One region of the Oceanobacillus alkalisoli genome, then DNA from elsewhere that is predicted to be linked to it. Evidence: riboswitches for the same ligand, from Rfam matches in the RefSeq annotation. Region 1 holds a riboswitch; each other region holds the start of a gene.
The links. Region 1 has a riboswitch for thiamine pyrophosphate ahead of thiW (energy coupling factor transporter S component ThiW). Riboswitches for the same ligand answer to the same signal wherever they lie in the genome.
Positions count from the first base shown of each region.

Region 1 (7,917 bases):
GTTTTGGGTCACCTTAGAGTTGGCGATCTATAGTATGATATTCAGTATTGTATTCGGGATGGCAGCTGGTATTATATCTGCCGTCAGACAATATTCTTGGGCGGATGTCAGCGTGATGCTTATCGCGCTTTTCGGTTTGTCAATGCCGAACTTCTGGCTTGGTTTAATGTTAATGCAATGGTTCTCCATTAATCTGGGATGGTTCCCGCCTACCGGTTGGGGTTCCGCTTCGCAGATTTTATTACCGGTCATCACACTAGGTACATCGGGAGCAGCTGTAATTGCGAGAATGACACGTTCCAGTATGCTCGATGTCATTTCCCAGGATTATATCCGTACCGCAAGAGCGAAAGGGTTGAAAGAACGAGTTATTACTTACCGCCACGCTCTTAAAAACGCACTTATTCCAGTTGTAACGGTTATTGGACTACAGTTCGGTGGTTTGCTGGCAGGTGCGGTTCTTACGGAATCGGTGTTCTCTATTAATGGGATGGGTAAATTGATTGTCGACCGAATTCTTGCACGCGATTTTCCGGTCGTCCAGGCAGGAATACTAGTTATTGCGGTAGTCTTCGTGTTTATTAATCTGCTTGTCGATATTTCGTATAAGTTCCTAAATAAACGAATCGATATGGATTAGACTACTGATTTAAGAAAGAGGTGGAAAACATGAAAGAAGAAATCATATTAGAAGTGAGCGATTTAAGAACCTCCTTCTTTGATGAAGACTTTGAAATAAAAGCAGTTGATGGTGTTTCCTTCGAATTGCCTAAGGGTAAGACCTTAGGGATTGTTGGAGAATCCGGTTCAGGTAAGAGTATCACTGCTCTTTCCATTCTCCGTCTGATTGCCAAAAATGGTAAAGTTGTCGGAGGAGAAATCCTCTTCAATGGAAAAGATCTCACGAAGCTAAGTGAAAGAGAAATCCGTGATATCAGAGGAAATGATATTTCAATGATATTCCAAGAGCCAATGACTTCTTTGAATCCTGTATATACGATTGGAAAACAAATATATGAAGCATTGAAAGTACACCAAGGCATGGATAAGAAAGAAGGAGACAAGCGGGTTGTTGAACTTCTGGAATTAGTTGGAATCCCGTCCCCAAAACAACGGATGAAGCAATATCCGCATGAATTATCTGGGGGAATGCGTCAGCGGGTAATGATTGCGATGGCACTTGCTTGTAATCCGAAGCTTCTGATTGCTGACGAACCAACAACAGCACTCGACGTTACCATTCAGGCGCAAATTCTTGACCTGATCAATGATCTGCAGGAAGAGCTTGGCATGTCCGTAATTATGATTACCCATGACTTAGGTGTAGTTGCAGAAACATGTGACTATGTAGCGGTAATGTATGGTGGACAGGTTGTTGAATATCAGGAAGTGAAAGAATTATTTAAAAATCCAAAACATCCTTATACAGTTGGTTTGTTGAATTCGATGCCGCGGCATGATGTGGATGTTGATGAGCTTGAACCAATTAAAGGAAATGTCCCAAGCGTTCGGAATATGCCAAAGGGCTGCCGTTTTGCGCCTAGATGCCCGTTTGCTACGGAGCTATGTGTAACAGAACTTCCTGAGCTTGATCGGAAAGAAGACGGCTCTGAAGTACGTTGCTGGATTTACAGTGACCGCTGGGACGGAGATCCGGAGGTGAGTGTAAGAAATGAAGAAAGAACTACTTAAGGTAAATAATTTAAAACAGTATTTCCCTGTAAAAGGTGGTTTCCTTGGAAGAACGGTAAACCATGTAAAAGCAGTTGATGATATAACCTTCGAAATTTATGAAGGGGAGACATTAAGTGTCGTTGGAGAATCCGGTTGTGGAAAGTCTACAACTGGAAGGGCGATTTTACGTTTGGAAGAACCAACAGATGGTGAAATCCATTTTGAAGGAGAAGATCTTCTAGCATTAAATAAGCGTGAAATGAGAGAAAAACGTAAGGACCTGCAAGTTATTTTCCAAGATCCATACGCATCTCTAAACCCAAGACAAACAGTTGGTCAAATTTTAATGGAAGCTATGCAGATCCAGAAAGTTGTTCCAAGAAGTGAACAACGAAAACGCGCCATCGAATTAATCGAAACGGTCGGACTTAATAAGGAACAGATTGACCGTTACCCCCACGAATTCTCTGGCGGCCAGCGGCAGCGAGTTGGAATTGCCCGAGCATTATCCGTCGATCCGAAGCTAATTATTGCGGATGAAGCGGTATCTGCTCTAGACGTATCAATCCAAGCGCAAGTCCTGAACTTATTGCGAAGATTGCAGCGAGAATTCAATCTAACTTATCTGTTCATCGCTCACGACCTAGGAGTGGTTCGTCATATATCAGACCGAATTATCGTGATGTATTTAGGGAAAATTGTGGAAATTGCGGATAAGAAATCTTTATTTGAAAATCCGCAGCACCCATATACAAAAGCATTATTATCGGCAATTCCGATTCCAGATCCAGAGAAAAAGAAAGAACGTATCGTATTAAAAGGCGACGTGCCTTCACCAATCGATCCGCCACAAGGTTGCCGGTTCCATACGAGATGTCCATTTGCTACGGAAATTTGCCGTACGAAAGTTCCGGAGCTTAGAAATCTCGATCATATGAAAGAAGGTCACCGCGCAGCTTGTCACCATATTGAGAAGATACATTCAGGTGAAATGGCAGTGCAAAGTTAGATGAAAAATCAGGGATTCCATTATTATTAGGATCCCTGATTTTTTATCTCATTTTTAGAAAATGAGTGAGAAGAACATTATAATTTATTCACAGCTTCTTTAATATTTTCCGCTTTCGTTACAGCGGATATAAAAGAAACGCCATCAGCTCCAGCTTCTAATACTCTCTTCGCATTTGTTGTGTCAATCCCACCGATTCCTACTACCGGAAACTTAGGGAATTTTTTACGTAAGAAGCGAATCCAATCCAAGTCGACAGTGGACTTCGCATCCACTTTCGTTGTAGTAGGGAACACCGGGCCAGCACCTATATAATTAACATATTCTAGCGGACTATTATTTAATTCATTCTGATTGGAAACGGATAGTCCGATGATTTTCTCAGGAAACATCTCACGTAATTCTTTCACCGATTGATCATCTTGCCCTACATGTATCCCGTCTGCATCTAATTTATCCACTAGTGCGACATCATCATTAACAATAAAGGGGATTTGATTCACTCTACAAACTGTCCGCAATTCTTCTCCTAACTTCAATTTGCTATCTCCTGAAAGGGAGCCTGGTCCCTTTTCCCGAAATTGAAAAATCGTGATTCCAGCTTGCACCGCTTGCTCTAGAACAGTAACAGGATTTCCTTCAACATTTTGACTTCCCATAATGAAATATTTTCTTAATCGTGATGGATTAAATGATGACATCGTTATTTCACCTCGTTTGTCGTTAAATTACTTGTTTCGATTCGTGGTGCCCAATGATTGGTTGGGCCGCTTCCAGCTCCGAGGTCCAAGGAATATTTAATTGCTAGTGTTACATATTCTTTCGCCTGGTTGACAGCATCATAAAGAGGAAGGCCTTGGCTTAAATAAGCAGTTATTGCTGCTGCATAAGTACAGCCTGTTCCATGCGTGTTTTTTGTATTTATTCTTGGAGCTGAAAAGCGATGAATCTTAGAACCATCATAAAGGAAATCAACCGCATCGCCTTCGCGGTGACCACCTTTAACTAGCGCTGCTTTCGCCCCGAAATTTCGCACTAGCATTTCCGCTGCTTGTTTCATGTCATCATCTGTTTCAATTTTTTCACCTGTTAGATATTCCGTTTCCGGGATATTCGGAGTTACAATCGTTGTAAGCGGAAGCAGATTTTTCCGCAAATAATTACGGGAATTACGCTCAATCAATGTGTCACCGCTTGTAGCAACCATGACCGGATCCATAACATATGGTGCATCCAAATGTTTAATCTTCTTATAAATCAATTCCATCATATCCTGGTTGGCAATCATCCCAGTTTTAAAGGCATGAACGGGCATATCGGAGAGGATGGAGTCCAATTGCTGTTCAATCATATCAAAGGAGACATGAGAAACCGCTTGAACACCTGTCGTATTTTGCGACACGATGGAAGTGATGACCGACATCCCGTAAGTTTTCAATTCCTGGAATGTTTTCAAATCGGCGTGAATTCCAGCACCGCCGCTCGGATCCGTACCCGCTATAGTTAGAGCACATGCAACATTTTTCATTGATTATTCTCCTTTTTCATTTTGTTTTCAAGCAACATAATGCTTAATTTTTGATTATTCCTTTGTTATGAACCTTAGATACAACGAGCAGTCCTAGAATTGCTCCGGATATACTGCTCACAAGGAATGGGGGAATGAAAGCAAATGCACCGGCGGACGAACTCATAAACACATAAGCAAATGGTACTGCAAACAACGCACCGATAACACCGCTGCCAATTCCTTCGCCTAATGCTGCGAGTGGTTTCTTCTTCGTTTTCTTATACAGGAACCCTGCCAGAAAAGCGCCGACCATTGCACCAGGGAAGGCTAATAAAGTTCCAAGCCCGAGCATATTGCGTAATAGACTAATCATGAAGGCAATCACGACTGCTGGACCGGGTCCCAGCGTGACAGCGGCCATGACATTAATGGCATGCTGGACCGGATAAGCACGGGCAATACCAGCAGGAAACCAGATTAATTGTGCGCTGATTGTTCCAATTGTAACAAAAACGGCCATCGTTGTGATGAGACGTGTTTTATTCATACTTTGACCTCCAATCTTGAAGGGGAGAATCAACCAATTAAAAAAGCCAGGTCATGATGAGACCTGGCTTCACAAGAAAATAGTTATGAGAATAAATCTCACTACTTCCCTACGCTGGCACTAACCAGATCAGGTCGATAAGAGTCGGAAAAACACTTTCCTCTCAGCCCAGTTAGGGCACCCCTAGTAGTTTCATAATAATTCGTTCGAATCTAGCATAGCAAAAGTTTTCATAAATGTCACATGTTTTGAAAATGGTTAGCTCGGTTTCAGTGCGTACACTGTAATCAAAAATAGACGGACAGCTAACCCATTAGGGTTTTGCCTGTCCGTTTTATTAATCAATCGCTCCAAAGTTTATAATTGTCACATCAATATCAAATTCCATACTGGCATCTTGGTATTTTTCCATCCATTCCTTGTCCGTTGTTTTACTTCCTTTTCTTGAAGCAATATACCTTCTGCCAAGACCTAATACATCGGAGTTCACCTCTTGAAGCTTTGCGAATAGTTTTTCGTACTCCCTTACAAAATATTTCTCTATATCACGTTCGAATCTCCGAGAAGTATCTTCTGATTTAATATTCATCGGGATCGAGGTTTCTAATAATTCCAGTTTCATCGTAATATCTGCCTTAAACGTTAAGGAACTAGCGTCGACAATTTTTATTTTTCCTTTACCTGTATTAAGCATTAAAGAAAGAAATATCGTATCTTCCATTTCTGTCGCTTCTCCTTGATAAGCAATCTCGTCCAAATAATTTTCAAGAGGTACACCTACATCAAGTGGAGCTCCACCCATACGTTGTCTCAAAAGATTAGCCATAAATGATTCTTTTATGGATATGCTACCAACATACCGGTCTTCTCGAAATACAGCTGCACTAGTCAGTGTGGGTTTACCGTTTACTACATCTATTACTGGAAGAATCGGATCAATACCAACTTGTTGCACTAATCGTGTGAAAAACTCCAAGGTATTCCGCGGCAATGTACCCTTTTTCACTTCTTTTTTCATTAAGTCTTCCAAATACTCCGTCCGATTTAATTTTACACTTTCTTGCTCTACTTCGAGAAGTTCCTTTGCAGTTTGATTCGTTACGGCTAGCTGCATGATGTCAGAAACAGTTGCATCACGAACTAGTGTGTTCAGGAAGGGAAGAATACCTGATTCAGCTGCCTCTTTTCCGTAAAATTCTATACTGATTTTTCCAGGAACTAATGGGTACGGTGATTGTTTTTCAGCTTCAATGCGAGCCTCTTTAATCGTATGCCCCCTCCCAATCAACAGACTTGTCATATCCGGGGCATGCGGATCAAAAATATAGGGAATGATTGTCGTTTCAATCATTCGTTTTTCCCCTTCATCTATCAGGTCCACTCCACGTGTATTGATGATTGCCGACTCCTCGATTTGCCTCGTTTCCAGACAAGCCTGCAGAAGTACGATAAGTATAAAAAACGGTAATAATTTTACTGCTCGCATTTATTTTCCCTCCTTATTTTTCCTTATTTTTTTCTTCAAAATAACGAGTGGCAATAGAAGGAAGGGATAAATATAGACAATTCCATAAGATACCATGCTAACGTTATCAATCAAATGTTGGATTTTAAAATGCTCGTTAAAAAAAGGTATCAATATTAAAATGATACTAGCACTTGCATAAACACTAATTTTCGACGGAAGATTATAAATGCGCTTTGCTATATAGGTGATGCACCACATCAGAATAATAACTCTTGGCATCGCAACCATCATCCATTCCGCAATCGCAACATAATCCAATCGTTCAATGATGGGGGAAGTTTGAATTTTAAATATATTCAATACAGGCCAAATTCTTCTTTCCAATTGAACTGGACTTAAGAATCCGATTGCTATATTTGTTGCAAGAAGGACGACGCAAGTAAAATAGGATAGCCCTAAGAAAACAGGCTTCCCAATCTTTTCCTTATTGGCTACAAAGGGATAGATAAAAAACAAGATTTCAAATCCTGTAAATGTATAAGATGTAGCAGCTGTTCCTCGTAATATATCTGTTACCCCTCGGTCCATCACAGGCAGGAAATTGAGAAAGTCCATTTGTTGTACGGGTTCAATTAATAAAAGAAATAGCCAAGTCGAGAATATAAAAAAGAGAAAGGTAACACCGATCACTGCTTTTAAGCCACCAAATACCGTATATACAGCAATGATAAGGAGCATACCTCCCAGCACGAGGACATTACTATCCGGTAAAACAAATACCTTGATAATTTGGATATAGGTTACAAGTGTTGATAAAATATAAAATATAAAATAAACGATGTACACCGTTCCGAGCACTTTCGAAATAAAACTGCCAAATAGATCGGTCTGGACACCGAGAATATCCGTGTTTTCATATTGCCTTAAAATATATAACATGACAAAAAGGAGCAAGGCAATATATAGATAGGCAAGGAGAATCGAAATCCATGAATCATGTCCAGCTTTCAAATAAAGAATTCTTGGAATTCCAATCAATCCAACTCCAAGCTGCATGGAGGCGATAATAAAAAACATATAGAAAGAACGGAATTGTTCCCCTTTTGGTATCTGAAGATTAACTTTCATTTATAATCCCTACTCATCAATATCTCTTCTTTCCGTAGCTTCCTCTTTATTAAATAATTGTTTATCTTTTAGTCGATACGATAAAAATCGGTCATTTTGCATTTGCTCTGGCAGACGGAAAAAGGCCTTGTTAAAATCTGCAAGCCGGAGTGGATAAAGTGGTGAGAGATAAGGTCTGCCTAATGACTCTAAACGGACTAAATGGATGACTAACAAACAAATACCAAACATCAGCCCGATAATTCCATAAAAACCTGCAAGAATAAACAATGGGAAACGAACAAATCGAATTGTATTACCCATGACATAACTAGGTGTTGCATAGGATGCTAAAGCACTCATGGTTACTAAGATAATCAGGATATTGCTTGTAATTCCAGCTTGGACCGCAGCAGTCCCAACAACCACACCACCAACAATACCAATTGTCTGTCCAACTTTAGTGGGCAGCCTTGCTCCAGCTTCCCGTAATAGTTCAATTACGAGTTCAATCAGGAGTACTTCGATGAGGGGTGGAAAAGGCACGATAGCCCGAGACTCACCAAGTGAAATTAAGAGCTGGGATGGAATGAGTTCATAGT
Region 1 covers NZ_JAKNRA010000019.1:19,774-27,690, forward strand. Annotated here, with positions in the region: gene L3V42_RS16545 (ABC transporter permease) at 1-640, shown strand, start outside; gene L3V42_RS16550 (ABC transporter ATP-binding protein) at 670-1,692, shown strand; gene L3V42_RS16555 (ABC transporter ATP-binding protein) at 1,673-2,683, shown strand; gene thiE (thiamine phosphate synthase) at 2,761-3,384, opposite strand; gene thiD (bifunctional hydroxymethylpyrimidine kinase/phosphomethylpyrimidine kinase) at 3,387-4,211, opposite strand; gene thiW (energy coupling factor transporter S component ThiW) at 4,255-4,740, opposite strand; TPP riboswitch at 4,830-4,935, opposite strand; gene L3V42_RS16575 (Ger(x)C family spore germination protein) at 5,078-6,226, opposite strand; gene L3V42_RS16580 (GerAB/ArcD/ProY family transporter) at 6,227-7,336, opposite strand; gene L3V42_RS16585 (spore germination protein) at 7,346-7,917, opposite strand, start outside.

Region 2 (7,917 bases), on a different contig from region 1:
TTTTTAATATTATTATCATTTTTTTCAATTTTTTTAATAATGTTATTAATTTATAGGAAATATTCAAAGCAAAAAGAAATGGATATTAAAGAACTGAATGAACAAATAGTATCTTTAGAAGAAAAATTAAAAGATAAAGAGAGAAGAAATTTTCTACGTCTTCCAATAGGCAATGAAGTATGTAAATTTTACATACTAAAAATTGGTGACAAAGATATTGATTTAGTTAAAAACCGTATGGGAGAAGGAATAATAAGTGACATTAGCTTTACTGGATTACACTTAGAATCAATATATAATCTGCCTGTTAAAGATGCTGTTGAGATTAAAATGGAATTCGAATTTGATAATCACGAATTTGAAATAAGAGGATTATTGATGCGAAAAGAGGAGCACATTAATAGTAATAAACTTATTTATGGCGTTAAATTCATTGAAGCAGAAACTAGGGCGCAAAATGACCTAAACAAATTGATTAGAAACAAAGAACTTGAGAAAAGAAGAAAAATGCTTGAGCAAAAGGAAGTTTAATATGAAATCCTTATTTATCTAATAAGACAATAATTGAGCCGTATAAAAAAGCCATTGAACTCAAAGTGGACGTGCAGTTTAAAATAATCTTAAAAGAAGAAATGTTGAGAAGAGGGATTGATTTTAATATTAAAAAGCGAAAAACGTTAAATAAAATAATACTCTTTTCTAAAAAACTAGTAAAATAAAATTAGTAAATAAAAAGTGGTGATTACTATATACAGCATACTTTTAGTTGATGATTCATCCTTTATGAGAAAGTATATTGCAAATATACTGAACGATACGAAAAAATATAATGTCATAGCTGAAGCTTCAAACGGTCGAGAGGCAATACTAAAATTTCACTCATATAAACCAGATATAGTTATAATGGATGTAACTATGGATGAGATGGACGGAATACAAGCGCTAAAACATTTAGTAAGATTATATCCAGGAATTAAGGTTATTATGTGCTCATCTCTAGGTCACCACTTTTATGTAGACGAGTGTTTAAAAAATGGAGCAAAGGCTTTTCTTGTTAAGTCCAACCTTAAAGAAATTTTAAATGTATTGGATAAGGTAGTTGCTTAACTATATTTATTATTCAAGTATACTATATAAAGCAGATAAAAACTTCATTAACATTGCGGACATAAGTGAATGAATTTCATAATTACCAAAGTCGGCATTTCCATCACCATATGTAGTTGGGAACGAACCAACTCAACTACATATGGTGATGGTGAAGCATTAAATACGTATTATGAAATTCATTAAAGTATCTTTTTAAAATTATTTTACACAAATTTTACACATTTCATACAAAAAACCTTGTGAGATCAGTGTTTATAGACTTATATCGATCCCGGTCACTGATTTCGAAGAGCTTTATCAAGAAAAGATACCTCGCCTAATAGATTTGAAATATCATTCTATTACAGACGCTGTGTTAGAACTTGATAGTTGTTGGTAATATACAGCATATTTTTATGACTTCTCAGGAGAACTTATATAATAATGAGGCTTCCGTATCATGAATTTAAACTAAATGGATCACACATTTGATGCTATTGAAGTCTCCGATTGAATAAGAAAGGTTTATATATTAGAATATAGACAGTTGCCCGCATCAAGTGCGGCGGGGATTTGTCAGGATAAAGTAATCACTCAACTAGCCAGGATAAGCTGAGGGTGATTGCTTTTTTGTGGCATAAATTTGGCATGAAACATGAAATCATTAATGAGTATTACAGATAACCTTAAACTTAAAAATGTCTGCAGACCCTTTATTTATTGGGATATGCAGACTCTATCGGTAACTAGAGATGACAGTAAGTTAATTGTTTCATCACCTTGGCAGGGTGAATATCATAGTGTACGTCATTTTTAATAAAGACAATAGGTGAGTATTGCGGACAGAATGAGCCAGCAGTGCGGAGTTTTGAGCCACCGTTTGCGGATAATAGAGCCAGTGAATGGGGACAAGAGAGCCACTATCAAAAAGACCATTATACATGCCTAATGTGGTGCGAATTTATTAGTCCGCCATCATTGACTTAACTTTTGTCCGTGTAGTGGAACTATCGCAGGCGTTGCATAAATAATGCCTAAAAGATCTACCGAGAAAAGCTTGATACAAACCCAAATCCAGCGATATTTGACAAGGGTAAACATGTATGATTATAATAAGGCTAATTGCATAGATGAATCACTAGGGGAGCAAAAGTTTGCTGAGAAAGACATGTCTTGACCCTTTGAACCTGAACTAGGTCATACTAGCGTAGGGAAGTGGTGGCGATACGTATAACAGTATCTTTTATTCTACCATTCCCTCTATTAGTGGAATGGTTTTTTTGATTTATTATTCAAAATAGAAAGAAGGAGATAAGATATTATGACGATTACAGATCGCCTATTCAAAACTGTAGAACCTGTTTGGGTAATTATTTAGAGCATCCATTTGTGAAGGGGATTGGGGAAGGTACTCTCGATAAAGAGAAGTTTATTCATTCATTATTATGGAACAAGATTACGTATACTTAATTGAATACTCTCGTGTGTTCGCGATTGGTAGTACGAAAGCGAATGATTTAAAAACAATGACTACTTTTACTAATCTACTTAACGTCACAATGGATTTTGAAATGGATCTGTATCGTAAGTATGCAGAGGAATTCAATATTTCGACTGAAGAGTTAGATGCAACAGAACCTTCAGCTACTATGACTGTCTATACAAGTTATATGACTTAGTCAAACACAGCTCGGCGCATGGAAAGCGCTATCGCAGTCTTTTGGAAATTTCCCTGAAAATGCTGATGACTGTATCGACTTGATAAATGACATTGCAAAAGATAAACCTGAACATGAGTTGAAAAGAATTAAAGATATCTTTGTCCGTGATTAAATAGATGAATAGATGAATCAATTGAAATAGATGGTACAATTATTTGTTAAAAGAAAAATTCCATACATTTCACCACTAGGGGTATTTTGGCGTAACTCTTTACTCATAGTTTCTATAAAACTGAGAAAGGACTTCTCCTTAATTCTTAAACTTGATCTAGTTCATACTAGCGTAAGGAAGCGGTGACAACGCAAATGCATCGTCATTATAATTCATCTACAATTATCGACATGTGTGTATTGGCTCATGAGCTGCTTCCTGATGCTGGCAGTAGCTCTTTTTAGTCAGCTGAGCTCACTTTATGCTTTAAACAGTTATCCAAACTGACACCATCTATTTACTGTAGATAAAGTTTACACAATTCCTACTGGAAAACAAACCGAACATGATTCCCCCAAGCTGCACGTGTGAGGAGACTTGTTGATTGCCTCCTTAAAACAGGAAGCTTTTATATCGTTCTCCCTACTCGTTTTTTCAAGTATTATATGTGTGAATATCAAGTTCTCTCTTATGAAAGAAGGTTATACATGATGAGTAATCTAAACAAAATAATAGCTCAAGTAGATGAACGTCAAGATGAGTTAGTAGATTTACTAGCTACTCTCATCTCATTTAAAACACCCGCTCCACCTGCTCGAAATACGAGAGAAGCACAAACATATGTGGCTCAATTTTTAGAGCAGATTGGTTTCTCTATCGATATGTGGGATGTTTATCCCAATGACCCTAATGTCGTTGGCGTGCAAAAGGGAACGAAATCAGATACCCATCAAAGTCTCATTGTAAATGGGCATATCGATGTAGCAGAAGTAAGAGAAGATGAAGCGTGGAAATCAGATCCATTCCAACCGATGATTCAAAATGGCAACATCATTGGTCGTGGAGCTGCTGATATGAAAGGTGGACTTGCCGGAGCGTTATTTGCACTAAAGTTATTAAACGAAGGAGATATGACCTTTGCAGGTGATGTTATCTTTCAATCCGTAATTGGAGAAGAAGTTGGAGAAGCAGGTACATTACAATGCTGTGAACGGGGTTATCACGCCGACTTTGCTCTCGTTGTGGACACAAGTGATTTGCACATCCAAGGTCAAGGTGGTGTCATTACTGGTTGGATTACCGTTAAAAGTGAAAAGACCTTTCATGATGCAACCCGCAGAAATATGATCCATGCAGGTGGAGGCTTATTTGGTGCAAGCGCAATTGAAAAAATGTCGAAATTAATAGAAGGTCTTCAAGAGCTTGAACGTCATTGGGCAATAACGAAGCAATATGAGGGCTATCCACCTGGGACAAATACGATTAATCCAGCGGTCATCGAAGGTGGTCGTCATGCAGCATTTATTGCTGATGAGTGCCGGTTATGGCTTACTGTTCATTACTATCCGGATGAAACCTATGAACAAGTTACCCAAGAAATAGAAGACCATCTCTTAAGAGTCGCTGAAGCGGACATATGGTTACGTGAGAATCCACCAATATTTGAATGGGGTGGAACATCAATGATTCAAGATAAGGGGGAGATTTTTCCTTCTCTTGAAGTAGATCCAAATCATCAGGCGATAAAAATATTATCAAAATCTCACAATAAGATTCATGCTGAACCTGTGACCATCGATGTTTCACCATCTGTTACAGACGGAGGCTGGTTCTCTGAAGCAGGCATTCCGGCCGCAATTTATGGACCAGGTGATTTTCTTCATGCACATGCTGTAAACGAACAGTTATCTATCGATCAATTAGTTTCCTTTACAAAAACGATGATTCACTTTATTTATCAATGGTCCAATCAAGAAAAAATAATAAATGATCTTATTACTTAAGCATAAAAAGGATGAATATCCATGAAAAGTATACTAGACAATGACGAACAAGCACTTCAATTTAAAAATGTCTATTTTGATTACGAAAATGCTGCCGGACAAATGCGAATTTTAAAAGATGTGAGTTTTTCTATTCCAAAAGGAGAATTTGTCAGTATTGTTGGTGCAAGTGGCTCGGGAAAAACAACTATTTTCCGACTCATAGTTGGATTGGAACAACAAAAAAGCGGCTCTATTTATGTCAATGGTGAAGAGATGGAGAAACGCTTAGGTAAAGTTGGGTATATGCCACAACAAGATTTATTAATGCCTTGGAGAACGGTTAGACAAAATGCATTCCTTCCTTTGGAAATACAAAAGCAAAAGGATACTGATAGTAAAGTAGATAGGCTGTTGGGGGAATTTGGATTAAAAGGATATGAAAATAAATATCCAAATGAACTATCTGGTGGAATGCGTCAACGGGTTTCCTTTTTACGTGCCACTTTATCAGGTTCGAACGTGTTATTGCTAGATGAACCTTTTTCTGCACTTGATGCGATGACAAAATTATTTATGCAGGAATGGCTACTAGAACAATGGGAGAAACAATTATCGACTATTTTATTTATTACACATGATATTTCCGAAGCTTTGTTTTTATCTGATAGAATTTTTGTTATTACAGATACCCCTGTTACAACATTAGAGGAAGTTAAAGTTCCACTCAAACGTCCGAGGCGGCAACACCATTTGGATCAAAAAAAGGTAATTGAACTAAAAAATAGTTTAATAGAACGTTTCCGAATGAGGGTTTAACACATGAAAAATTATATGTATTCAACTATATTGACTTTTATCCTATTACTTATATGGGAAATAGGTGCAAGGCGGATTAACACATCTTTTATTCTTCCTGCTCCAACTGAAATTGGGATGAAACTATGGGAATTACGTGAAGAATTGTTCTTACATCATCTTCCTATTACATTTTCCGTTATTGCGATCGGCCTAGCTATTTCCTTAACGCTGGGTATTCTGTTATCAATTGGCATGAGTATGTCAAAAACATTAGAACAAACGTTATACCCATTGCTGATTACCTCGCAGACAATCCCTATTATCGCCCTGGCACCAATTTTTGTACTTTGGTTTGGATATTCTATTTGGAGTAAAATTGTTGTAACGATTATTATTACTTTTTTCCCGATTACTGTAAGCACATTTGATGGATTACGGTCTACAAATAGGGATCTGAAGGAATTATTTCAATCCATGGGTGCTTCTAAAAGACAACTTTTTTTCAAGTTAGAAGTGCCCTCTGCTTTACCATCCTTTTTTTCAGGATTAAAAGTGGCTGTACCTATGAGTGTTATTGGTGCTGCAATTGGTGAATGGCTCGGTGCACAAGCGGGATTAGGGTATTTTAGCCGTCGAATGATGACGCAATTCGATGGGGCGGGAGTATTTGCTCCGATTGTTTTACTTTCGCTTATAGGTATTCTTTTATTTATTGCCGTTGTTTTATTAGAAAAATACATATTGAATTGGAGACGAATATAAAATGAAAAAAAACTTTATTTTTTTATTCACTATTGCTTTGCTTCTCTTAATATTAAGTGCATGTGGTGAAGATAAAAGTGAAACAAAAGAAGAAAGTTCTGTTGCTAGCGATGAAATGAAAAAGGTAAGCATCATGCTCGATTGGTATCCAAATGCAGTTCACAGTTATTTATACGTAGCTGATGAAAAAGGCTATTTTGCTGAGGAAGGATTAGATGTGGAATTTCAATTTCCTGCAAATCCTACCGATCCTCTTACACTCGCAGCTTCAGGAAATATTACGATGGGATTATATTACCAGCCAGATGTAATTATGGCAAAAGCTAACGAAGATATTCCTGTAAAATCTGTCGCTGCAATCGTAAGAGAACCATTAAATCATGTTGTTTATCGTTCAGATAATCCAATGGCTTCACCAAAAGAGCTAGAGGGTAAGCAGGTTGGCTATCCTGGAATACCGATAAACGAAGCACTAGTAAAAACGATTGTGAATTATGATGGTGGAAATTATGACAAAGTTGACATGATTAATGTTGAATTTGAATTAGGCTCTTCCTTGATTTCTGAACAGGTCGATGCGGTGAGCGGAATGTATGTCAATCACGAAGTTCCTGTTTTACGAAGCGAAGGGTACGAAATTGATTATTTTAACCCAGTTGATTACGGGGTACCAAGTTATTATGAAATAGTTGCAGTGACAAGTGAAGATACATGGGAAAATGAGCAAGCAGATATAGAAGCTTTTTGGAAAGCTGCTCGAAAAGGCTTCGACTTCATGGTTGAAAATCCGGAAGATGCACTACAAATTATTCTTGATCATCAAGACCAAGCTAACTTTGCTCTTGATAAAGAAGTAGAGATGGAAAGCATGAACATTTTATTACCAAAAATGAAAAGTGAATCAGGATTTGGAACACAAGATATAAGCTCATGGGAAGAGACAGCCGAGTGGTTGAAGAAAAATGAATTAATTGATGAAGTCCCCGATATGGATGAGTTAATCGTTAATATTGAACCTTAACTATTTCTTTTTTTCTAAGTTTCCTAAGTACAGCGAAAAGTCGCAGTGAGATATGTTATATGTCACTGCGACTTTTATGTTTCTATCATTTAAGATGTCGGTGAATAACTACCTCATTACAGCACAATTAATTATCCTGCTTAAACTCAGAAGAGATGGATAAAATGCGTACTTACCTGATTAAAAGGTTCCTTCCGAAACGCTGTTTTGAGCGATACCGGATAAGTGGTAAATGTTGGGAAACGATCATCAGTGGCCTAGGACTATTTACCTTTCATAAAAAACACTGTACTCATTGTTTAAATAAGTATATACGGACAAGGAAACCGGTGAGAAAAAGGAATTTATATGTATGATGTGCTGGAGGCGAAGCTAGTTGTAAGGAACATGGTTTTAGACGCTGAGATTATTGGAAATGAATCGGAGGACGTGCCGAATCGGGATGCACTTGACTAAATCCGTTATAAAGGACTTTTCCTTGCTTCATCGTTAAATAGTGGCTGTTTTATTTTTTTAGTCTTAATTTATGCAACGTTAGTGGTATTTATTGTAAGATTGAAGCATCGTCTAAGAGTTCATATTGTGGCATAGATAAGAGGGAGGTAATAA
Region 2 covers NZ_JAKNRA010000008.1:44,585-52,501, reverse strand. Annotated here, with positions in the region: gene L3V42_RS11155 (PilZ domain-containing protein) at 1-531, shown strand, start outside; partial or broken gene sda (sporulation histidine kinase inhibitor Sda) at 555-719, shown strand; gene L3V42_RS11150 (response regulator) at 736-1,107, shown strand; TPP riboswitch at 2,220-2,320, shown strand; gene L3V42_RS11145 (thiaminase II/PqqC family protein) at 2,535-2,768, shown strand; gene L3V42_RS11140 (acetylornithine deacetylase) at 3,450-4,745, shown strand; gene L3V42_RS11135 (ABC transporter ATP-binding protein) at 4,767-5,543, shown strand; gene L3V42_RS11130 (ABC transporter permease) at 5,547-6,287, shown strand; gene L3V42_RS11125 (ABC transporter substrate-binding protein) at 6,289-7,308, shown strand.
Region 2: linked by a shared signal. The riboswitch ahead of L3V42_RS11145 (thiaminase II/PqqC family protein) and the one ahead of thiW (energy coupling factor transporter S component ThiW) in region 1 are both predicted to bind thiamine pyrophosphate.

Region 3 (7,917 bases), on a different contig from region 1:
CGCTTGCAACTCTCAGCAAATCGGAGTAAAATTTCTATGTTTAATACAGAATATCATACCACCTAGGAGACAAAGCTATGGAAAAGAAAGATTGGACATTGACGCTTCTGCTTTCAAATATATTCTTTGTATTTTTAGGAATCGGGCTCGTTATACCGGTTCTGCCAACCATCATGAATGAACTCAGCATCAGCGGCACCGTGGTTGGTTATCTAACAGCTGCCTTCGCTTTAGCTCAATTGATTTTCTCGCCTTTTGCAGGAAAAGCAGTTGATAAATATGGCCGTAAGCGTATGATTATTATCGGTCTTTTTATTTTCAGTTTTTCCGAGTTTTTATTTGGCCTTGGTAAAACAATTGAGGTATTGTTCGCCTCGCGGATTCTCGGAGGAATAAGTGCTGCTTTCATCATGCCTGCGGTTACCGCATTTATCGCGGATATTACGACGCCGAAAACCCGGCCGAAAGCACTCGGCTATATGTCGGCGATGATCAGTACCGGATTTATTATCGGACCGGGAATTGGTGGCTTCTTAGCAGAAATTGGTACGCGTGTACCGTTCTTCTCTGCTGCGGCCTGTGGTTTAATTGTTGCTTTCATTTCGATTTTATCCTTACATGAGCCGAAATCAAAAACAGATGATATGGCTGATATGACTGAGGAACTCGGTAAAAGTGGCTTAAAGAAAGTGTTTATGCCGATGTTCTTTATCGCTTTTATCGTTATTTTAATTTCAACATTCGGTCTTGCTGCTTTTGATTCTTTCTTCAGTCTTTATACGGATCATAAGCATGGTTTCGCTCCTTCTGACATTGCGATTGCCATTACAGGCGGGGCGATTATCGGAGCGATTTTCCAGGTTGTCTTGTTCGATTGGTTAACAAGATGGATGGGGGAAATCAATATCATCCGCTGGTCGCTCGTGATTTCTGCTGTATTGGTCTATGCCATGACACTTGCCAACTCTTATTGGCAAGTGATGGCCGTCACCTTTACGGTCTTTATCGGATTTGACCTCATCCGGCCAGCCGTTACGAACTATTTATCAAAAATCGCCGGGAATGAGCAAGGGTTTGTTGGCGGGATGAACTCTTTCTTCACCTCCTTAGCTAATGTGTTTGGTCCGTTGATTGGCGGGATTTTATATGATGTAGATATCAATTATCCGTTTATTTTCAGCTCGGCTGTTATTGTCGTCTGTCTCCTTTTCACTATTTTTTGGAAGAAACCAGAGATTAAAATTAATTAAATACTTTACAAAATACCGAAACATGTATACAATCTTGAATTAGAATAACTGCATAATGAAACATAAGCACTAGGGGAGCTGCGTCATGTGGCTGAGAGGATCAATCCGACCCTTACTACCCGATCTAGATAATACTAGCGTGGGGAAGTGCAGTTTACAGATATTACATTGATAAAATTAATGTGTAAACTGCATTCCCCTTAGGAATGCAGTTTTTTTATTGCATAGGAAACTATAAAATAAAAATGCTGTGGATAACTAAAGTTGCTAGCACTATCCACGTCCGCTCTGCGTCCAGCGACTAGCAGATCTTTTGGTGGGACGAGCAATGCGCAGTCCTAAACTTCACACTCTTCCAATCGATAAAGAAGACTTAGCCGTTTGGTCTTTGTGAGGCTTAGTCGCCCTTATACCCTTGTGGTGAAAGTCAACATCAACTCAAAGAGGAAAGGAAGGCCGACTAAGGACGGACCAAGGCCCAACTCACGTCTACCCCCTAAAGGGGCATGTTTCCTTTATCTCATTTCAGAGTGTTCCAGTTTGTACGTCGCTACGACGCACAGGATGTGCTAGTGCAGGTGTTGCGAAGACGATCGCGTTTTTAACATGCAAGGGCGCTTGCGCCTTTGTTATTATCATAAGGAGGAGATTTGAATGGATAACAGTTGTGGAACAAGTCGAATTGCAGGGTGCCAATTTAGTTTGCATCCCATGAGCAGTAATTTTGTGGATATTATTCTATCAACATTAGACGAGGTAGATACCTCTAAGGTTTGGAAAGAAACAGATGATGTAAGCACGTGTATCCGCGGGAAAATGGTTCATGTTTTCGATGTAGCGAAAGCAATCTTCCTGCATGCTGCGAAAACAGGTGAGCATGTTGCGATGAATGGAACGTTCTCTATAGGCTGTCCTGGTGATACGGAAGCTGACGCATACATGGATGAAACAGACACACCGCTGAACGAAGAAAAGGCAAAATCGATCATCCAAATCGCTGGTTGTAAATTTTCCCTTTATCCATTGGGGCATGAGGATTACATGGATAAAATCTATGAGCAGATCAATTTATCAAAGCATCGTAATGTCACCGTTACTTCTGCACATTATGCAACAAGGTTAGACGGAGATGTTCATGATATCTTCCATGCTTTACATGAATCCTTTGAACTCGTTCAAGAAAAAGTTTCGCATGTCACCATGACCTTCAGCCTTTCCGCCAACAGTCCTACTACTATAAAATAAACCTAGGGAGAAGTGAAATGACAAAGCATTGGAAATTAAAAGAGATTGTTCTCATGTCCGTATTAGGTGTCGTCTTCGGGATCATTTACTTGGCATTCTTTCTTGTTGGTCAAGGGATTCGTAATATGCTTGCTCCATTTGGTCTCGCACCGTTTGGATATGAGGTTATTTTTGGCATTTGGTTTATTGTTTCCATCCTTGCAGCTTACATCATCCGGAAACCGGGTGTTGCCTTTACAGCTGAGCTTATCGCGGGTGTTACCGAAGTATTATTAGGAACTGCCGCAGGACCCGGACTTATTTTAGCAGCTGCAATTCAGGGCCTCGGAGCAGAGTTTGCTTTTGCAATAACAAAATGGAAGGATTACCGTTTACGCATTTTAATTCTTTCCGGTGTCTTTGCAGCCATTTTTAGTTTTACTTGGAATTTATTCTCCTCCGGAAACATTGCATTAGCTCCGGAATTACTTATCGCAATGTTAACAGTTCGCATCATCAGCGGCGCCCTTCTTGCGGGTGTTCTAGGTAAATGGCTGAGTGACCAACTCGCAAAAACTGGAGTACTTCGGGGTTACGCCTTAGGAAAGGAGTTACAGAAGAAACGTGAAAAAGGAGCAGCTTAATCGATTACTTCAGGTAGAAGGTTTTTCATTTGACTATGAAAGTTTAGATAAACCATTACTCAATCAGCTAAACTTTTCCTTAATGGATAAGGAGACGACTCTCCTTATCGGTTCAAGCGGTTCCGGGAAAAGCAGTCTATCTTTATGTTTAAATGGATTGTATCCGGAGGCGGTTGAAGGTGTTTCTTCCGGCAACATCTATTACCGAGGGACAAATATACAAGACTACCAAAAAGGAGAGCTCAGTCAGTTGATTGGCATTGTCTTTCAAGACCCGGAAAGTCAATTTTGCATGATTACCGTAGAGGACGAGCTTGCTTTTACATTAGAAAACAGAAAAATTGCCCCTTCCGAAATGCCTGAGCGCATTTCGGAAGCGTTATCTGTCGTTGGAATGGACGGTTTTCAAAAACGAAAGATCCATGAGTTATCGGGGGGACAAAAGCAGAAAATTGCTTTAGCAGCTGTTCTTTTACTAGAACCAGAGCTATTGATTTTAGATGAACCTACGGCAAATTTAGATCCGGTTTCCCGAATAGAATTCATCCAATTAATTAAGCACATCCAAGCAAAACAAAAATTAGCTGTGTTTATCATTGAACACCAACTCGAGGATTGGCTCGATGTTGTCGACCGTCTTCTTGTTTTAGGAAAACAGGGTAAAATCATTGCGGATGGCAGTGTAACATCCATCTTTTCAGATCATCATTCTTTATTAAAAAAGGAAGGCGTATTTTTACCAAGGCAGTATTCTAACGCTGAAGATTCCTATCCAACTTACGCTGAATCCCCTCCTCGAATCAAGCAAGATGTTCTGATAACGATTAAACAGATGGGCTTTCACCGCAAAAAACACACTATTTTACAAGATATAAATTTAGAAATACACCGCGGGGAATTCATCGCAATTGTTGGAGAAAACGGCGCTGGCAAATCTACCTTACTGCAATTAATGGCTAGGTTGTTAACTCCTCAAAAAGGAACAATAATTTTTCACGATAAATTGATGGATCAGTGGGAGGAAAAAGAGTTGCGAAAGAGAATAGGATATGTTTTTCAAAATCCAGAGCACCAATTCATTACGGACACTGTATATGATGAATTAACATTTGGAATGAAATTGAATGGATGGACAACAGCTGAATCAGATACTGCTGCAACGGCACTTTTAAAGCAGTTCCATTTAGAAAAACATAAATACAGTAATCCCTTTTCCTTAAGCGGCGGACAAAAACGCCGCTTAAGTGTTGCAACGATGCTGGACGAAACACCTGATATTTTGTTTTTTGATGAGCCGACATTTGGCCAGGATGCTAAAACTACAGATGAATTGATGTATATGATTGAAGCCCTGAGAAAAAATGGAACGGCCATCGTCTTCGTCACCCATGATATGGACATTGTGGACACAGTTGACCGCGCTATCGTCTTGTATCAGCAGCATATTCATTATAATGGCGAGCCGGAAAGTCTTTGGAAGCAAGCTGATTTGCTGGAAAAAACTCGATTACGTTTGCCTTACCGGATTCGAGTACTTCATAAAGAAGGTGTAAGCCTTGATCTCGTCCATTAATCCAACAATCAAAGCATTTGCCATCTTCATTCCAGGCATTTTGCTCAGTTTTACATTCGATATGTTTACACCGCTTGTTTATTTTTTATTTATTCTTATTGTGACATTTACAATGAGCGACATCCCCTTCCTAAAATGGCTTAAGATTTTCAGTCCATTTCTGCTTGTTGCGCTTAGTTTCGCCTGGATGACCATTCTATATACGAATCAAACCTTTTCCTATGGTGAAGTTTTATTTACCCTTTTCGGAATCGAGATTACAAGGGGTAGTATGATAACAGGAATCAGTCTCGCCTTACGTTCTCTTTGTTTCGTGTGCTTGTCGATTCTCTTTGCTTTAACGACGAACTCGACTAAATTCATGCTGAGCTTGATGCAGCAATGCAAGGTTCCACCGAAAATAACATATGGTATTCTAGCCGGATATCGCTTTTTACCGATGTTCCGTGAAGAACTACAAATCTTAAGACAAGCTCATCGTATCCGCGGATTTAGCAGAACGAAAGGGCTAAAAGGAAGATGGAATCAATTCCGCAGATATTCTATTCCATTATTAGCAAACGGAATTCGGAAAGCAGAACGGGTTGCTATTGCAATGGAATCAAAAGGTTTTACAGGGGATACCGACCGCACGCACTATCATGAAATGGACGTCTCAGTTAGAGACTGGCTCTTTTTTACACTTATCGTCGGTGTATTTTTTATTACCGTCGCTTTCTCTTATTCTCTAGGGTACTTAAATATATTTGGAAAGCAGTTTTAAAAAGGATCTATATAGTGAGACTTCAATCCGTGGGGTCATCCCCTACTTATTGTTAGTTAAACGGATCCGGGAATTAGCGTCCGTTATCCCCCCGCCTAAACTATCTCGAAATGACCTGAAGCTTTCAGCTGGGAATTTTACGGAATGTTAGACCGGGATGAATACTCTCTACCCAACTATTCCTACTTGACTAATTGGATTTATTATATTAAGTTATTGATGTCAAGTTAAATAAACATAATGGGGGAAATTTCAGTGAAAAGAATCAATTGGGGATTATTCATATTATTAATTGGATTACTTATCCTTACTGCTTGCAATTCGAATGACGATGCTGCAAGCACAACAGAAGATACTGAAAAAGTTCAAATTGTAGAAGATACAGTTCTTGAAGCAGAACAACCGGAACTGGCACCACAATTATCGATCAATCGCGGGAATACAGTTGTTGTAGGGCTTCAAGAGCCTGGTGGAATCTTCACTCCGTACTTCAATACGAGCGGTTACGATGGTAACGTACAATCCGTCATGTTCACACCATTAATTGAAGTAAATGAAAGCGGTGAGCCAATTCCTGGACTTGCTGAGTCTTGGGATATTTCTGATGACGAACTAACCTATACATACCATCTCCGCGATGACTTGAAATTCGATGATGGTACGCCATTAACGTCGGAAGATGTGGCTTTCACGATAACACTTCTGCATGATCCAAGTTATGCTGGAGGAACAGATATAACGAAAGCGAATGTCGTTGGCGGGCTTGATTATAAAGAAGGTGACGCGGAAGAAATAGCTGGAATAAACATTATTGATGATCAAACGATTGAAATAGAAACTGAAGAAGTAAATGCACAATCCCTCCGTCTCTTAGGCGGGCAAGTGCTAAAGAAAGATTACTATGGAGAAGGTTATGAGAAAGGAAACATCGATTATATCCGTGATCTCCATTTAGAACCAATCGGAGCTGGACCATTCCGGTTCGTCGAATATAAACCAGGTCAGGAAATCCGTTTTGAGGCAAATGAACATTATTACGATGGTAAACCAGATGTCGATACGTTCATTTATAAAACAACAGAAGGAGATTCCACACAATTCTTCCAAACAGGAGAAGTTGATTACAGTGGATTCACTGCAAATGCGGATAACTTCGAATTATTACAGACTCTCGGGTTTGCTGATATAAACCTTTATACATCAACAGCTTATAGCTATATTACATTCAACCATGACAGTCCTATTCTAGCAGATCCTAAAGTAAGACAGGCGCTTAATTACGGTTTAGACCGTGAAACAATTTTAAATGTCTATGCTCAAGGATATTCTGAAGTAGCGAACGTTCCGGTTGCGCCAGTTTCCTGGGCTTATACCGATGAAGTAGAAGGCTTCCCATATGATCCCGAAAAGGCTAAAGAACTTCTTGAGGAAGCCGGCTGGGTTGAAGGGTCGGATGGCATCCGGGAAAAAGATGGTGAGAAACTATCACTCTATTATTTCTCTAGCTCAGGAGGGTTATCTGACACCTTAGTACCGATTGCCCAAGAGAATTACCGTGAAATTGGTGTGGAATTCCAAGTAGAATTAATGGACTTTAACGCATTACTAGCGAGAGTGGAGCAGGGTGACCACGACTTGGCTTCCTTTTCGACAACGATGCAAACTGATCCATATCACGGAGTCGAAATCTTCCATTCGGAAAACACATCTGTAACAACCCAAGGATATGCGAGTGAAGAAATCGATGGATTAATTGAAGCAAGTGTTGCAACAAACGATATTGAAGAACGAAAAATAGCCTACCACGAACTATATCAAGCACTAGAAAATGATCCGCCTTTAATTTTACTTGGGTACAATAAAGTACTCTCTGCAAGTAATTCCCGTGTAGATGGATTTACTCCAAATGGCTTCCGCGGAATTACGCCAAGCTTGCCGAATTTACAAGTCGTTGATGTGAATCAATAATTGAATAAATGATAATGAATGAAAAGGGAACAAAAGCATCTGAGTTATTGCGGATGTTCCTTTTTCATGTTTAAACAGAAATTAAAGAGGAGGGTCAACACGGTGAACAGCTATTTTATAAAACGAATTCTTTACTTAATTCCTACTTTAATAGGTGCATCTATCTTAATCTTTTTCCTTTATTCACTCATTCCGGGAGATTATGTTGATACGGACCCTAATTTAACAGCCGAAAGAAAAGCGGAACTGAAGGAATTATATGGACTAGACCAACCAGTCATTACCCGATATTTCACATGGGTAGGAAATCTATTTCAAGGTGATTTAGGATACTCCTTACAATTTCAACGACCTGTAACCGAAGTGCTTGGCAATTACATATGGAGTTCATTTTTCGTTGCCTTAGCTTCCTTAATTATCACCTGGTTCTTAGCAATTATCATTGGAGTTATTTCAGCAACCCGGCATTATTCTCTCTTTGATTCTACCGTTACT
Region 3 covers NZ_JAKNRA010000005.1:35,854-43,770, forward strand. Annotated here, with positions in the region: gene norA (multidrug efflux MFS transporter NorA) at 78-1,250, shown strand; TPP riboswitch at 1,312-1,413, shown strand; gene L3V42_RS08705 (YkoF family thiamine/hydroxymethylpyrimidine-binding protein) at 1,905-2,495, shown strand; gene L3V42_RS08710 (ECF transporter S component) at 2,513-3,118, shown strand; gene L3V42_RS18510 (ABC transporter ATP-binding protein) at 3,099-4,691, shown strand; gene L3V42_RS08720 (energy-coupling factor transporter transmembrane component T family protein) at 4,675-5,454, shown strand; gene L3V42_RS08725 (ABC transporter substrate-binding protein) at 5,695-7,422, shown strand; gene L3V42_RS08730 (ABC transporter permease) at 7,525-7,917, shown strand, end outside.
Region 3: linked by a shared signal. The riboswitch ahead of L3V42_RS08705 (YkoF family thiamine/hydroxymethylpyrimidine-binding protein) and the one ahead of thiW (energy coupling factor transporter S component ThiW) in region 1 are both predicted to bind thiamine pyrophosphate.

Region 4 (7,917 bases), on a different contig from region 1:
GATAACAAAGCTCGTTCGCCCCTTCATCTTTTACATTTCACTTCTGATTCGATAGAATGATATTTATATTTTCTCAGTTAACTACTTCAAATGCATGTCATTTTTACACCCAGCATTTTCTGCACTGATTGAACAATATCCTCCACCTGCGGAACCGCTGCCTTCTCCAATTCTGGACTAAACGGAATCGGCACCGCTTCGCCTCCCAGTCGTTTAATGGGAGCTCTAAGGGAATGAAATGCTCTGCTTTCAGCAACGATACTGGCGATTTCTCCACCAAATCCACCACGCTTCACTGCTTCATGGACAACGAGTAAGTGCCCTGTTTTCTTGACGGATGCAATAATTGTTTCTTCATCCAGTGGTACAAGCGTTCTTGGATCCAACACTTCTACATTGATCGCCTCTCTTTCTAACTTAGCCGCTGCTATCAACGCTCGCTGCACCATCACAGAAGTTGCCACAATCGTTATATCCGTACCTTCGCGCTTAATATCCGCTTTTCCTAAAGGTATTGAATATTGCTCTTTAGGCACTTCTCCTTCTGTTTTATACAACAGCTTATGCTCATAAAAGATTACAGGATTATCATCATCAATCGCTGCTTTCAGTAAGCCTTTGGCGTCAAATGCTGTAGAAGGCTGGACTACTTTTAACCCGGGAATATGTGCTACCCATGCCTCCAAACTTTGGGAATGCTGAGCAGCCGCACCCGTTCCCGATCCGCTTGCAGCCCTTAGCACGAGCGGCACCCGTCCTTCTCCACCATGCATATAGCGTAATTTCGCAGCCTGGTTCACGAGTTGATCCATTGCAATCGTAATAAAATCGGAAAACTGTAGTTCAAGGATCGGGCGCATGCCAGTCAATGCCGAGCCAACTGCAGCTCCCATGATTGCTGACTCACTAATTGGCGTATCACGGACACGATCCGCACCAAATTCTGCAAGCAATCCCTCCGTTACACCAAAGCCACCTCCATATACACCGATATCTTCCCCTATTAAAAAAACATCCTCATTTCTTTGCATTTCCAAAGATATTGCTTCCCTGATTGCTTCTGAATAGGTTATCATCCACAAACCACTTACCTCCTATGCATAAACATCTGTGTACAGCTCCTCAATAGATGGTTTTGGGCTCCTCTTGGCAAATTCAACGGCAGCTTCCATTATCTGTCTTACTTCCAACTTGATTTTTTTCGCAGTTTCTCTTGTCAAAATCCCTTTATTTATTAAGTATCCCTCATACTGTTTAATTGGATCACGTGTTTGCCAGAACCTTTCTTCTTCCCGTGAACGATATTTTCTTTTGTCACTTTTGGAATGTCCTCTCCAGCGATATGTTTTTGCCTCAATTAGAATAGGACCTTTCCCCATTCGGACATGTTCGGCCGCTTCATAAGTCGCGTTCATCACTTCAACGAGATTATTTCCGTCCACAATAACACCAGGAATGCCATAAGATGCTGCCCGTTCCGCAATATGTTCAATATTTATCATTTCATCAATCGGACTGGACATACCGTATTGATTATTCTCACAGAAAAAAATAACTGGCAATTTCCAGATTGACGCCAAATTAACCGCTTCATGAAAACTTCCTTCGTTCGTTGCTCCGTCTCCAAAAAAACTGATCGTCACATCCTTTTGCTTTTTCATCTTCGCTGTAAGGGCAGCTCCGACCGCGATCGGAATTCCCCCACCAACGATTCCGTTAGATCCAAGATTCCCTTTTTCTAAATCCGAAAAATGCATCGATCCGCCTTTTCCCTTGCTGTAACCAGTCGACTTCCCAAACATTTCAGCCATCATCTTATCCACTCGAGCGCCTTTTGCAATCGCATGCCCATGCCCACGGTGGGTACTGGTGATTTTATCTTCATCCGTTAATACGGCACATGCACCCACCGCAGTCGCTTCTTGACCAATTGATAAATGCGTTGTACCGTGCATGATTCCTTTTCGAAAAAACTCATCAATCTTTTCATCAAAATGCCGGATCAGCCACATTTTTTTATAAAGATTGAGCAATTCAGGATTTGTTAAATTTGGAAGTATCTCCATTGCGGTTTTTTCCTTCCTTTTTTAAAGTGATTAATCTGTATAGTACTGTAAAAATCGATTATAAACTGTTCTCGCAATTCTCAAATCATTGGTACCGTGCACAATCGCTCGTCCATCTTTGAAAAACACGATGCGATGGCCCGCAAATTCACAGGACAACAGGAATGGATTTATGATTGGATTGCCCACAAGACCTTTCAATTTATCTAAAAAAGTTTGCAATATAAACTCCCTGGTTGCTGCCGGCCGTATTTGCACCGCTTCCCTGCCGCAAAGCACTTCGGATTTCGTCTGGTTTTCATATTGCAAGTAAGGATAAGTCGGGCCAGATCCACAAGTTGGACAATCTGCATTTTTTAAACGCGATACATCAATATCTGCCCGTTCATCCTTCCAGACATCTACCGACTTCAGAATTGGCTCTATTGGTGCTCCAGTCAGTATTTTTAACACTTGCGTTACTTGTAATGCTGTAATGATTTGGACAATGGGGCTGATTACGCCAACGGTTTCACAAGTCATCCCGTCAATCGGCAGATGATTGAACAGGCAATGTAGACACGGTGTCTCTCCAGGAAGTACTGTAAAGGTAGTCCCGTAGCTTGCAACACACGCACCCATGACAAAAGGAATACCTTGCTTGACTGCCGCATCATTTGCAATCAATCTGATTTCAAAGTTATCCGATGCATCTATGATGAGGTCATGCCCTTTTACAATTTCTCCAATGTTTAAACCGTGGATATCACAAATCAGACTATGAATCGTAATATGGCTGTTGATTTGTTCTAAGCGTTGTTTTGCCGCGGCTGCTTTAGGGATTCTTTGCTCCGCATGTTCCTCTGCAAAAAGATGCTGTCTTTGCAAATTGCTCCATTCTACATAATCGCGGTCAACAATCGTAATTTTACCGACACCGGCGCGGGCTAACATTTCCGCACTGCTTGAACCAAGTGCCCCTGCCCCGATAATCAGGATCCTGCCATTTCTAATTTTTCTTTGTGCTGTTTCTCCAAGGAATAACTCCTGCCGTGAATAACGGGTCTTCATGAACCAATCATTCCTGTTGTTGGACTGCTTGCCACCGCATAGTCCTTTTCTTCAATTCTTCCCGCTTCGTATCCTAATCTGCCAGCTTGCAGCGCATATTTTACAGCTTCAGCCATTTTAACGGGGTTCTTTGCACCTGACACGGCAGTATTTAACAGCACACCGTCTGCACCAATTTCCATTGCATGGGCAACGTCTTTAGGCGATCCGATCCCCGCGTCAACAATTACAGGAACCTTGGATTGTTCAATGATGAATTGCAAGTTTAGCGGATTAATAATTCCCCTGCCCGAACCAATCGGGCTTGCCCCAGGCATAACCGCGTGTACCCCAAGCTCTTCCAAACGTCTTGCTAATACCACATCATCAGATGTATATGGCAAAACGATAAAGCCTTCTTCAAGAAGAATCTCTGACGCCTTTAACGTTTCAACCGGATCCGGCAGAAGGCTCCGCGCATCTCCAATTATCTCCACTTTAACCATGTCACATAAACCGGAAGCTTTTGCGAGTTTTGCAATCCGTACAGCTTCTTCTGCCGTATTCGCCCCTGCTGTATTTGGCAGCAAGGTATACTTTTCTAAATCTAACTGTTCGAGGAAATTTGGCTGTCCTTCTTCAAAAATATTCATTCTCCGGACAGCAAATGTTAAAATTTCTGCCTCCGATACCGAAACAGCTTCTTTTTGTATTTCAAAGGACGGATACTTCCCTGTTCCCAATAAAAGTCGTGATCGAAATGTGCGATCTGCAATTTTCAACATAAATCATCCACCTCCTATAAAATGTACAATTTCTAACGTATCCCCATTTACAAGTTTTCGTTTTTCATATTCTTCCTTTTTCACAATTTCCTTATTTAGCTCGACAACAGCAATCCGGGATTCCAACTTGTAATGCAATAACAGCTTCTTTACGGAATTTACATTATCCGGTAATTCCACCTGTTTCCCATTAATTTGTAATGTCATCTCTCTCACCCCCTAAACAATGATATGCTGACGGCGATCTAGGCGAAATGCCTCGGTCAGTTTACTCTCCACTTCTTTTCCCAAAATAAAGTCACGGATCATCTGTCCAGTTGCCGGTGCAAGTAAAATCCCATTTCGATAATGGCCGGTAGCTATGAAAATTCCTTCCTGCTCTGGATGAACTCCAATAAAAGGGCGCCTGTCAAATGTTGTTGGTCTTAAACCTGCCGTCACCCCTTCAATCGTGAATTTCCCTGCAGACGAGAGCATCTTCTTTGCTTTTTTAATTAAAAAATCTGCCCCTTTCAGACTAACCGTATGACTCCAGTCATTTTCCATCATCGTTGCACCGATAATAAATTTCCCATTATTTCTTGGCACAATGTAGCTGCCATTATGAAATAATGTATGCTTCAGTAACTGCTGTTCATGGGAAACGATAAGGCTTTCACCTTTTACTGGCGATACTCTCTCCGCCAAACCTAGTTGATGGAATAAATTATTCCCATACACTCCTGTGGCAAGAACTACATATTTGGCTTCTACTTCTCCTTGTGCCGTTTTCACCAGATAGTTCCCGCCCTTATCCACAATTTCAAACACCTGATTATTTTCAAAAAAAGATGCACCATTTGCTTGAGCACTTTTAATAAAGGCATGGCACGTCTGATCTGGAAGGACATTCACATCATCCGGAATATATGTTGCCCCCAAAACATTTGAGCTAATGCTTGGTTCCAGTTCTTTGACCCGATGCTCATCAAGCCATTCCACTGTGTGCTGTTTGAGTAAGTAGTTGAAGTTTTGCTTCTCTGCTTGTGAATAAACAAGCTTCAATATCCCGCCTTCCCGGTAACCAATATCAATTCCGCTTTGCTCATATAACGCCTCCTTTAATTCGATATAGGCAGCTTGACTCGCTTTTGCGAAAGGATAAAACACGGAGAAATCATCGTTACTTTCCGAGTGCGCTCCCAGCATGCCTGCCGCAGCACTGGTTGTTTTTGCGCCGATTTTTCCAGCTTCCATTACCGCAATATCCATCTTCTCTTTTGCTAAATAATAAGCAATTGAACAACCAATAATCCCGCCGCCGATAACAACTGTTTCATACGTTTTCTTTAACATGAAATCGCCTCACGAAATTCCTTTAATACGAAACGCGGATGAGCTGCTTGGAAAATACTTGACATCACGGCAATACCGTCTGCCCTCGTTTCCTTCATAACCGCTGTCTTCTCAAGGGTAATTCCACCGATTCCATAAACAGGGATTTCCAACTCCTTCTTTATCCGGATTAGATTTTCAAGTCCATTCGGCGGGATTCCCTTTTTGCTATCTGTCTCAAAACAGTGTCCATATATCACATAATCCGCTCCTTCTCTTTCCATTTCTTTTGCTTTTGCAACCGAGTGCACACTGCAACCCACTCGTAAGTGCGGATACAACTTTTTCACCATTTTTACCGGAAGACCATGTTCAGGCAGATGCAGATTCGTGATGCCTTTTAATAATGCAATGTCTAACCGATCGTTGATGGAAATCTTCGCCTTGTCCATACCTCCTGACTCCAGGCTATCGAGCAAGGTCATAATCGAGCGCGCAGTCTTGGACTTTTCACGAATTTGCACATAATCAACCTCGTCTTTTATAGCAATAATCATTTCAGCAAGTTCCTTTATGGAATACCTATCATCCGTTACAGCAATTAGCTTCATTTACTCCCCTCCAATGTCTCAATATTGGGCTTATTGCCTCTATTCTTTTTTTGGAGAATATTGGATTATTTAATCACAAAAAAATAACCACTCTCCTGCATGGAAAGTGGTTTTGTTTTAGATATGTATCTCTAATAAAAGTACAATTCAAATACAAATTGTCCTTGCCACATTTCCTACGCAGGTACAAGCCTGTTCAGGTTATGAGGGTATCGAAGTCCTACTTCTCTCTCAGCCCTTATGAAGGGTTCCCCTAGTGAAACGAATAGAATATATTTAATTGTTAACGCTAACTTAGCATAAATGTGGAAAATTGTAAAGGGATATAAACCTTTTCGCTTTGGAGAGAACTTATTCATAAGACACAACTACTCATTTCTTAAAAAAGGAGCGACGGAGGTGGTGACCCCCCAAAAGTTAGAGTAGAAAACTAACTTCTGGTTCGGGATCCGGTTCGCTCTTTTTTGTCCTTATTTCTTCAACCCTTCAGCATACACAGCCATCGCATCCCGCATAAACACTGCCAATCCTTCTCCGAACTGGTCGATATTTTTCGTAAAGCGTTCATCCGCAATGTACATCTCGCCAAGTCCTTTAAATGCTTTTTTTGAATAATTGCCGAACGAGTTCAAGAGTACATACCATTCATGGATGCGTTCCTGGGAAATTGCTGCAGTAGGGTCTTCATGCCGCACTTCAGCCAAGCTACGAAAGGTTTCATTAAACGCTTCCTGAAATTGCCGCATTTCTTTCTGTGATTTTTCATTCAATTTTGTATTGGCATCGTCTACGGCTTTGTTACCCCAGCGCTCTCTTGCTTCTGCTTCATACGGGTTACTGCTGAAGTCAAAGCCTGCGAATTTTTCTTTATCTGACATTTGTCTTTCTCCTTTCATATTTAACAACGTCTTATCAATCGTATCGATTAATTGATTCAGCTGCTCCTGCTTCTTCATAAGCATGCTTTTATGAAGTTCAAGGGCCTCTGTTTTATTAAAGGACGGGTCATGGATTATTTCCTTAATCCTTTTCAGCGGGAAGCCAAGTTCTCGGAAAAATAAAATTTGCTGGAGGTTCTCGAGATTTTCCTCCGAATAAATCCGGTAACCGGCTTCCGTCACCTCGTCAGGTGTGAGTAGACCAATCTCATCATAATGATGGAGTGTGCGCACACTAATACAGACGAGATCAGCCACTTCTTTCACTTTCATCTAACTCCCTCCTTTCATTTTTTACTATAAGGTATCACGTAACGTGAGGGTCAACATTTATTTTTTATTCTGCCCGCCCATTCTTCGGAAATTCAATCCCCTTCTAGACGTTTTCACCATATAGTGAATGGAAGAGTATGTTTAGGAGGCTGAACGAATGAATCATAATCCGTATGATCCGTATCAATACCCATATGAGAATGAGCATGGACATGAGTACGAAGAGTATGATGAAGAGAGACTATTCAATTTCCCGGGGAATTTACCATTCTTCGGCGGCGGACAGCAAGCTCCTCCACCGTTTGGACCACCAGGGTTTCCTGGGGGCCAATGGGGTCCTGGATCGGGAGGCGGCTGGCCGCCTGGAGGACCTGGTGGGTTCCCGGGTGGGCCTGGAGGACCGGGCGGATTCCCTGGACAAGGGCAACAACAGGCAGGACCACCTTCCGCTCCACCGCCGAATTTCACCCCACAGCAAAGTCAGGTGCAAACCTTTGCCGTTGATCCAGGTGGCATTCGCGGCTGTTTATTCCGCTTCACTTATATTTGGTTGAGAAGAGATCAATTCTGGTTCTATCCGACCTTTGTCGGAAGGAATTCAATTGCTGGTTTCCGCTGGCGGGGGAACCGCTGGGTATATTTCGGAATCGACCTTAATCAAATCCAATCTTTCCAATGTTTTTAATACGAGCGGGATATTCAAGAGTAATTCTTGGATATCCCGCTTTTACATCAGTTCGGTGACAAGGATTAGTGAAAGAGAACGTAATAAACAACGAGCTTTGGGGAAACTGCCCGTTCTATTCGATTGAAGTGTTCTATTAGACTGATTAAGAGGACAAGTGCTATATCTGTCCAATAGGACTATTCTCTAAGACAAACATGCCGGAGAACCACACGA
Region 4 covers NZ_JAKNRA010000027.1:314-8,230, reverse strand. Annotated here, with positions in the region: partial or broken gene L3V42_RS18670 (hypothetical protein) at 1-27, opposite strand, end outside; gene L3V42_RS17605 (alpha-ketoacid dehydrogenase subunit beta) at 87-1,076, opposite strand; gene L3V42_RS17600 (thiamine pyrophosphate-dependent dehydrogenase E1 component subunit alpha) at 1,095-2,066, opposite strand; gene L3V42_RS17595 (ThiF family adenylyltransferase) at 2,097-3,116, opposite strand; gene L3V42_RS17590 (thiazole synthase) at 3,113-3,880, opposite strand; gene thiS (sulfur carrier protein ThiS) at 3,884-4,087, opposite strand; gene thiO (glycine oxidase ThiO) at 4,100-5,215, opposite strand; gene L3V42_RS17575 (thiamine phosphate synthase) at 5,209-5,805, opposite strand; TPP riboswitch at 5,961-6,070, opposite strand; gene L3V42_RS17570 (MerR family transcriptional regulator) at 6,276-7,016, opposite strand; gene L3V42_RS17565 (hypothetical protein) at 7,174-7,701, shown strand; partial or broken gene L3V42_RS17560 (hypothetical protein) at 7,862-7,917, opposite strand, start outside.
Region 4: linked by a shared signal. The riboswitch ahead of L3V42_RS17575 (thiamine phosphate synthase) and the one ahead of thiW (energy coupling factor transporter S component ThiW) in region 1 are both predicted to bind thiamine pyrophosphate.